Regions from separate parts of the Nocardioides maradonensis genome, predicted to be linked through region 3. Evidence: predicted binding sites of a transcription regulator. Region 3 holds the regulator's gene; each other region holds the start of a gene.
What was found. Region 3 encodes LexA, which represses DNA repair genes until DNA is damaged. Its sites were predicted from a motif close to TCGAACANNTGTTCGA; they were not measured.
Positions count from the first base shown of each region.

Region 1: ACYVAQ_RS19500 (HNH endonuclease signature motif containing protein) is a predicted target of LexA. The motif match lies at 1,168-1,183, and genes of this name have one in related genera.
Region 2: ACYVAQ_RS06575 (alpha-ketoglutarate-dependent dioxygenase AlkB) is a predicted target of LexA. The motif match lies at 946-961, and genes of this name have one in related genera.

Region 1 covers NZ_BAAHAZ010000019.1:50,388-52,649, reverse strand. Annotated here, with positions in the region: gene ACYVAQ_RS19510 (class I SAM-dependent methyltransferase) at 1-67, opposite strand, end outside; gene ACYVAQ_RS19505 (hypothetical protein) at 112-897, opposite strand; gene ACYVAQ_RS19500 (HNH endonuclease signature motif containing protein) at 1,336-2,262, shown strand, end outside.
Region 2 covers NZ_BAAHAZ010000004.1:278,941-281,202, reverse strand. Annotated here, with positions in the region: gene ACYVAQ_RS06585 (HD domain-containing protein) at 1-183, shown strand, start outside; gene ACYVAQ_RS06580 (GntR family transcriptional regulator) at 158-829, opposite strand; gene ACYVAQ_RS06575 (alpha-ketoglutarate-dependent dioxygenase AlkB) at 982-1,596, shown strand; gene ACYVAQ_RS06570 (sensor histidine kinase) at 1,637-2,262, shown strand, end outside.
Region 3 covers NZ_BAAHAZ010000010.1:192,220-194,481, forward strand. Annotated here, with positions in the region: gene ACYVAQ_RS14035 (MXAN_6640 family putative metalloprotease) at 1-976, opposite strand, end outside; gene lexA (transcriptional repressor LexA) at 1,042-1,764, opposite strand; gene ACYVAQ_RS14045 (LysM peptidoglycan-binding domain-containing protein) at 1,999-2,262, shown strand, end outside.

The DNA.
Region 1 (2,262 bases), on a different contig from region 3:
TCGCGAGCGTGGTCAGGGCGTAGTAGCCACGGAGGTGGTCGACGAGGAGGGGCAGCCCATCGGTCATCCGCCGAGCATGGCACCGGCTGCCGCGGTCGCGCAGGCGAATCCTCAGCCGGCGAACGACCAGCCGTGCTCGGCGAGGGTCGAGCGGAGGAGTCGTACGGCGACCGGCCCCACGCCGTGCAGCGCCGCCAGGTCGGCCTCGCGCCACTCCCGGACCTGCTCCAGCGTCCACACGCCCTGCCCGCGCAGCGCCCGCGTGGCGGGTGCGCCGATCCGCGGGAGCGCGGTGCCGTCGGGGCGCTCGCGGTCGCGGGTCGTGCCGCTCTCGGCGTCGATGACGGCCGCGCCGCGCGGGCTGATCCGGTAGCCGATGTCGAGGCTCTCGGTCAGGCCGAGCTCCTTCAGCTTGCGGACGTCGCGCTTGAAGGTCGGGGTGTCGCGGCCTACCCGGGCGGCGAGCTCCGGAGCGCGCACCGTCGGGTTGGCGTCGATCAGGGCGAGGGTGGTGCGGGTCCACGGACCGAAGGCCGAGGCGGCGTCGAGGCGGTCCAGCCGGGTGCGGATCCTCTGGATCTCCTCGGCGTCCGGGACCGAGGTCCGCAGCTCGGTGCGCGGGTCCTCGCCGGCGTACCTCACCCCGACCTGCCAGACCGGCTTGTCGGCCTTCATCGCGAGCAGCCGCTTGAGCTCCGGCAGGGTCGAGCCCGAGCGCTTCGCCTGGGCGGCGGTGATCCGCGAGGCCGGCACCTGCTCGACGCTCGTCACCTCGACCACCCCGACCCGGGTGCGGAGCATCGTGCCGACCCGGACCCGGGGGCGGTCCCAGCGGCGGAACGCCAGGTCGACCTCGCCGGACCTGATCGCGAGCAGGGTGTCGGGGCGGATCATCACGGTGCCGAACCTACCCACCCTTCTTCGGGGCTGGTCTGGGGCGGCCGCACCGTAGCCGTACGCCTCCCGCCGTCAAGGCTGCCTCCGGCATCGCTGCGCGACGCCTACGGCGGCCTTGACAGCGGGTCCCTGACGCACGGCTTGTACGGCGCGGAGTCGGCACGGGCTTCGCCCGCGCCGCCGCTCCGCGGCCGCCCCCTGCGAGCCTGTGGACGGGCCTTCCGAAATGTGATGGGTTATCCACCTAACTCACAGGCTTATCCACTTGTCTCGCACACCTGTACGACTAAAATAGACCCATGATCTCGGGCGACCACCACCACATCCTCACCGCCATCAGCGGTGCCGTGGACGCCCGCCACCACGCCGACGTCGCCGAGCTCCTCGCCGTCCTCGCCTGGGCCGACCTGCACACCGACCAGTCTTCCCCGATGCCTGGTGGGGACCGGCTCGTCCAGGTCGGCGGCGCCGGCGCTCCCCGGGTCAGCGAGCTGTGGCTGGGCCGAGCTCGCCATCGCCCGCCGTGCCGGCGTGATCGCCACCCGCAACCTCGCCGCCGACGCCCTCGACCTGCGCCACCGACTCCCGCTCCTCTTCGAGCAGGTCCAGGCGTTGAAGACCCCGGTCTGGGTCGCCCGCAAGATCGCCGCCATGACCCGACCCCTGGCACTCGAGGGCGCGGCGCTGGTCGACACCGCGGTCGCTGCGGCCTGGCAACTGCCGGCCGGGAAGCTGCTCCAGGTCGCTGAAGCGAAGGTGATCGAGGCCGACCTCGAGGCCCACCGCGCCCGGATCGTCGCCGACGAACAGCGGGTGGGGGTCTGGCGGTCCCGACCCCGCACGGGCGACCGCCTCGGAGGGGAAGCCGGCGCCGGCGAGCCCGCCACCGGCAGGCTCGCCGCCCAGCTCCCCCTCACCGACCTCATCGAGGTCGACACCTTCCTCGACGACCTCGCCGACAAGCTCGCCACCCACCAGCCGGCTGGCGAGGATCAGCCCACCCGCGACCAGCTCCGCGCCCAAGCGTTGGCGTTGATGGCCGACCCCGCCGCCGTCCTCCGCCTCCTCCACGGCCCCGACGCACCCACGCTCCCGGAGAAGCCGCGGCGTGACGCCACGATCTACGTCCACCTGACCCGCGCCACGCTCGCCGACGCAGGTGTCGCACGGTGCGAAGACCTCGGGCCGCTGCTCCTGCAGCAGGTCACCGACCTGCTGGGTCACCGCAACGTGCGCCTGCAGCCGGTGCTGGACCTCAACTCGATCCAGACGAGCCACGCCTACGAACACCCCACCCGGATGCGCACCCGCGGCATCCTGCGCACCGGTGGCGACAGCTTCCCCCACTCCGCCTCATCGACGACG
Region 2 (2,262 bases), on a different contig from region 3:
CGGGAGTACGGCCACCTGCCCGACGACGTCTTCGCCGAGGGGCGCTCCACCCTGCTCGCCGGGCTGCTCGAGCGGGAGTCCCTGTTCCGCACCGAGGCCGCCGGTCGCCTCTGGGAGGAGGAGGCCCGCCGCAACATCGCCGCGGAGCTGGCGGCGCTCAGGCCTCGAACTGCAGCGAGATGACGTGCCCGTCGCCGCGGTAGGTGGTGCGGGACAGCTCGATCGGACGGTCGCCCCACAGCGCGCGTCGTGAGTGACGCAGGACGGGCGCGCCGGGCTCGATCTCGAGCAGCCGCGCCTCCTCCGGGGTGGCCGACGCCGCGGTGATGGCGTCCTCGGCCCAGGTCGGGCGGTGACCGCGTCGGGCGAGCTCGGCGTACAGGCTGCTCGGCAGGTCACCGTCGAGGAGCTGGGGCACGAGCTGCTCGTTGAGGAACGTGTCGCTCAGGCACAGCGGGCGCCCGTCGGCGAGCCGGAGCCGGCGCCATCGGATGACGTTGCTGCCGGGTTCGACGTCGAGCGCCTGGGCCACCCGGGTCGGCGCCGGGCAGCGCGCCGCCATGATGCTGCGGGACTCCGCCACCAGCCCGCGCCGCTCGAGGTCCTCGGTCAGGCCGGACACCCGCGACCGGACCCGGCGGGGCCGGGCCACGAAGGTGCCGCGTCCCGGGAAGCGCTCCAGGACACCCTCGGCGACGAGGGCGTCGAGCGCGTGCCGGACGGTCATCCGGGCCACTCCGAAGCGGTCGACGAGGTCGCGCTCCGACGGGGCTGCCGCACCGGGCGAGCTCTCCGCCACCAAGGCACGCACGTACTCCCGGATGGTCACGTGTTTCAGTGCGATGCTCACACCAGCTGCCCCCAGTCGGTAGTACTTCCCGAAGGCTAGGGGTCCGGCGCGCACGCGACTCGAGGAATCGGAATTTCTTTGCCGTCCCCTCCTTGCCGAACATCTGTTCGATCCAGTGCTACGGTGGATGCATGGACTTCCAGTCGACGCTCTTCGCGGCCGAGCCGGCCGGCGGGCCGAGCTTCGCGACGCTCGGGCGCACCCCGTTGAGCGACGGTGCCTGGGTCGACGTCGCGCGCACCTGGCTGCCCGACGCCGACGACGTCTTCGCCCGCCTCGTGGAGGTCGTGCCGTGGCGCGCGGAGCGGCGCCGGATGTACGACCGGGTCGTCGACGTACCCCGCCTGGTGCACACCTACATGATCGGTGAGGAGCTCCCCCACCCGATGCTGACGGCGGCGCGCGAGGCGTTGAGCGAGCAGTACGCCGAGGAGCTCGGCGAGCCGTTCCGCACGGCCGGCTGCTGCTACTACCGCGACGGCCGCGACAGCGTGGCCTGGCACGGCGACACGATCGGGCGCGGCTCGACCCAGGACACCATGGTCGCGATCGTGTCCCTCGGCGACCCGCGGAGGCTCTGCCTGCGGCCCCACTCCGGCGGCGAGAGCATCGCGGTGGAGATGGGCCATGGCGACCTGGTGGTGATGGGCGGCAGCTGCCAGCGCACCTGGGAGCACGCGGTCCCCAAGGTCGCCTCGGCCGGGCCGCGGATCTCGGTCCAGTTCCGGCCTCTCAACGTGTTCTGAGTCCGGCCCGGGCAGGCGCGGCCGTCGGTACTGTCGGCTCGTGATCGACCCCGTCGGCAGGTTCGTCGAGTTCACGCAGCACTCGACGGCGCGCAAGACCGCCTTCATCGCGGCCGTCGTCGTGCCGCTCCAGATCCCTCTGCTGGTCGTCGCGATCGTCGCGTTCGTCATGAGCGGCGACAAGGTGGACAGCCGGTGGACGACCTCCCTGCTGCTCGCGCCCTTCGTGCTGACCGCGTGCGTGGGCCTCGTCAGCTGGCGGCTGGCCGAGCGCGGCATCGAGGGCGGCTGGACCTACTACGTCTTCGTCTACGGGTGGATCGCGCTGCCTTCCATCGGGCTCTACCAGTTCGGCGCGAACGACGCCGTCACCGTGGGGGCCACGATCCTGCCCCCGCTCGCCGGCATCCTGCTGTACGGCGGGGTCCGGCGCGGACTCGGTGCGCTCGCGTTCCTCATGACGGTGTACGTCGGCATCCAGCTGGCCGTCGTCACCCGGCTGATCCCCTACGCCCCCGCCGTCCACGAGCGGAGCGTGGACGTGGTGGCGACCGACCTCGGCGGGTGGGTCGGCCGGATGGCGGAGCAGCTGCTGGTCGTGCCGGTGGTGTTCGTCCTGGTGATCCTGCTGAACGCGGCCTTCGCCCGCGCGCGCGACCAGCTCGA
Region 3 (2,262 bases):
CGGTCCTGCGTTCCGTGCCGTAGTCGAGGGGCAGATCGGGCCGGGTGATCGGGCTCATCGCCAGGTACTGCACGTTGTCGTTGATGTCGGTGTAGAGCTCGTCCTCCGCCCAGGTGGCGGTGGCCTCCATGATCCAGTGGTCCTGGAAGAAGTTGTAGCTGAACTGCACCGCGTGGAAGAACTCGTGCGCCGCGGTCACCTCGAGGTTCTCCAGCGGCGTGTGGAACGGGTACTCCGCATGGGCGTAGTTGTTGTCGAGCACGCAGTACGCCGATCCGGCGAACTCGGTGTTCAGGGCGGGGTCGTCGCTCGTGCAGAAGCCGTAGAGGCTGTACCGGGAGAGCTCGCCGAGGTAGATGTCGGTCCTGGCGTCGCCGCCGTTGTCGGGGCTCGACAGGTCGCCGAGCGGCATCCGGTAGCCGGCCGCGGCGTACGTCGTCCAGACGTGCTCCATCGTGGCGAGCACCGAGTCGACGTAGTCGGGCGTGGTGTTCGTGTCCGCGTCCGCGGGGTCGACGCCGTTGGTGGTGTCGTTGTGGCCGCCCGGATCGCCGGAGGCCAGGTCGTAGTGCACGCAGAGCGGGAGGGTGGCGCTGCACTCCTCGTGCTGGGTGCCGGTGTAGACGACCGGGAAGTCCGGGTCGTGGTCGGAGGGGCCCGGCCGGGCGAGGATCCGGTCGGCCTGCCGGCGCTCGGCGGGGGAGAGCGTCGGGTACGCCGCCCGCAGGTCGCGCAGCAGCATGGTGGCGTCCTCGTGCTGCTGCGCCTGACGCGACGGGACCCGGGTGCCGTGGAACAGCAGGTCGGCGCGGGAGAGGGCGTCGGTTGCCTGCGCGTGGGTCATCCTCGGCCGCGCGTGGCCGGCGGCGATGGGCGTGGCGTGCGCCGACTCGCCGACGCCGGTGGCACCGAGGCCGGCGAGCGTCGCGGCGAGGACGAGGGAAAGGACGCGCGCCCGGCCGGAGGTGCGGATCACCTGCTGAATCTAGGGGATGCACACCTCCGCCCGGACCCGGCGCGGAGTAAAGATTGGGGCCTTCGTCAGACCTTGCGGAGCACCGCGGTGACCTTGCCCAGGATCGTGGCGTGGGTGCCGTCGATCGGGTCGAAGGCCGGGTTGTGCGGCAGCAGCCAGACCTTGCCGTCCTTGCGCTGGAAGGTCTTCACCGTGGCCTCGCCGTCGATCATGGCGGCGACGATCTCGCCGTTCTCGGCGGTGGCCTGCTGCCGGATGACGACGTAGTCGCCGTTGCAGATGGCGGCGTCGATCATCGACTCACCGCTGACCTCCAGCAGGAAGAGCTGGCCGTCGCCGACGAGCTGGCGGGGCAGCGGGAACACGTCCTCGACCCGCTCCTCGGCGAGGATCGGGCCACCGGCGGCGATGCGGCCGACGAGCGGCACGTTGCTGGGCTCGGGTGCGGCGTCGTTGATCGAGGTCTCGTCGTACGACGTCTCCGCCATGCTCGAGATCGGCTTGCGCTTCATCAGCGTCTCGGGGAGGAACACCTCGATGGCGCGGGGGAGGTGCGGGTCGCGGCGTACGAACCCCTTGGCCTCCAGCTGGCGGAGCTGGTGGGCGACGCTCGAGGTGCTCGTCAGGCCGACGGCCTCGCCGATCTCGCGCATGCTCGGCGGGTAGCCACGCTTGTCGATGGCCTTCTTGATCGTGGTCAGGATCCGCTGCTGGCGCGGGGTGAGGCCCGTGCCGTCGGGCGGACCGTCGGGAAGCTCACTCACGGGGCGAACAGCCTTCTTGGTCATGGATCGAACGTAACGCCGATCACCGTGGATCTCAAACAGGTGTTCGATGCGGCGTGTCGCGACACGCCGTCGAACACGCGTGCGACGAAATGCCGCGGTTGTGTCGAATGCGTGTTCTATGCTCGTCCATGTGTTCGATCGAACGTCTGATCGAAGCCAGGCCGAGAAGTTGTGTCGGCGGCCTCGGTCAGGGTGAGCGGACACGGACCAGCATCCACTTCCCCGGAGGCCACCATGAGCACGATCAGCTTCAGCCCCGCGTACGTCTCCCGCCCGCAGGTGCGGCTCACCCGCCGCGGCCGGCTCGTCGTCTTCGCGCTCAGCCTGCTGGCGGTGCTCGCCGTCGGCCTCGTGGTCGCCTCCGCCTCCGCCGCGGGCAGCCACTCCGGCACGCCCGACGTGCACGTGGTGACGGTCCAGCCCGGCGACACGCTCTGGGACATCGCGAGCGAGGCGGCCTCGGCGACCGGCACGCAGACCGGTGACATGGTGCAGCGC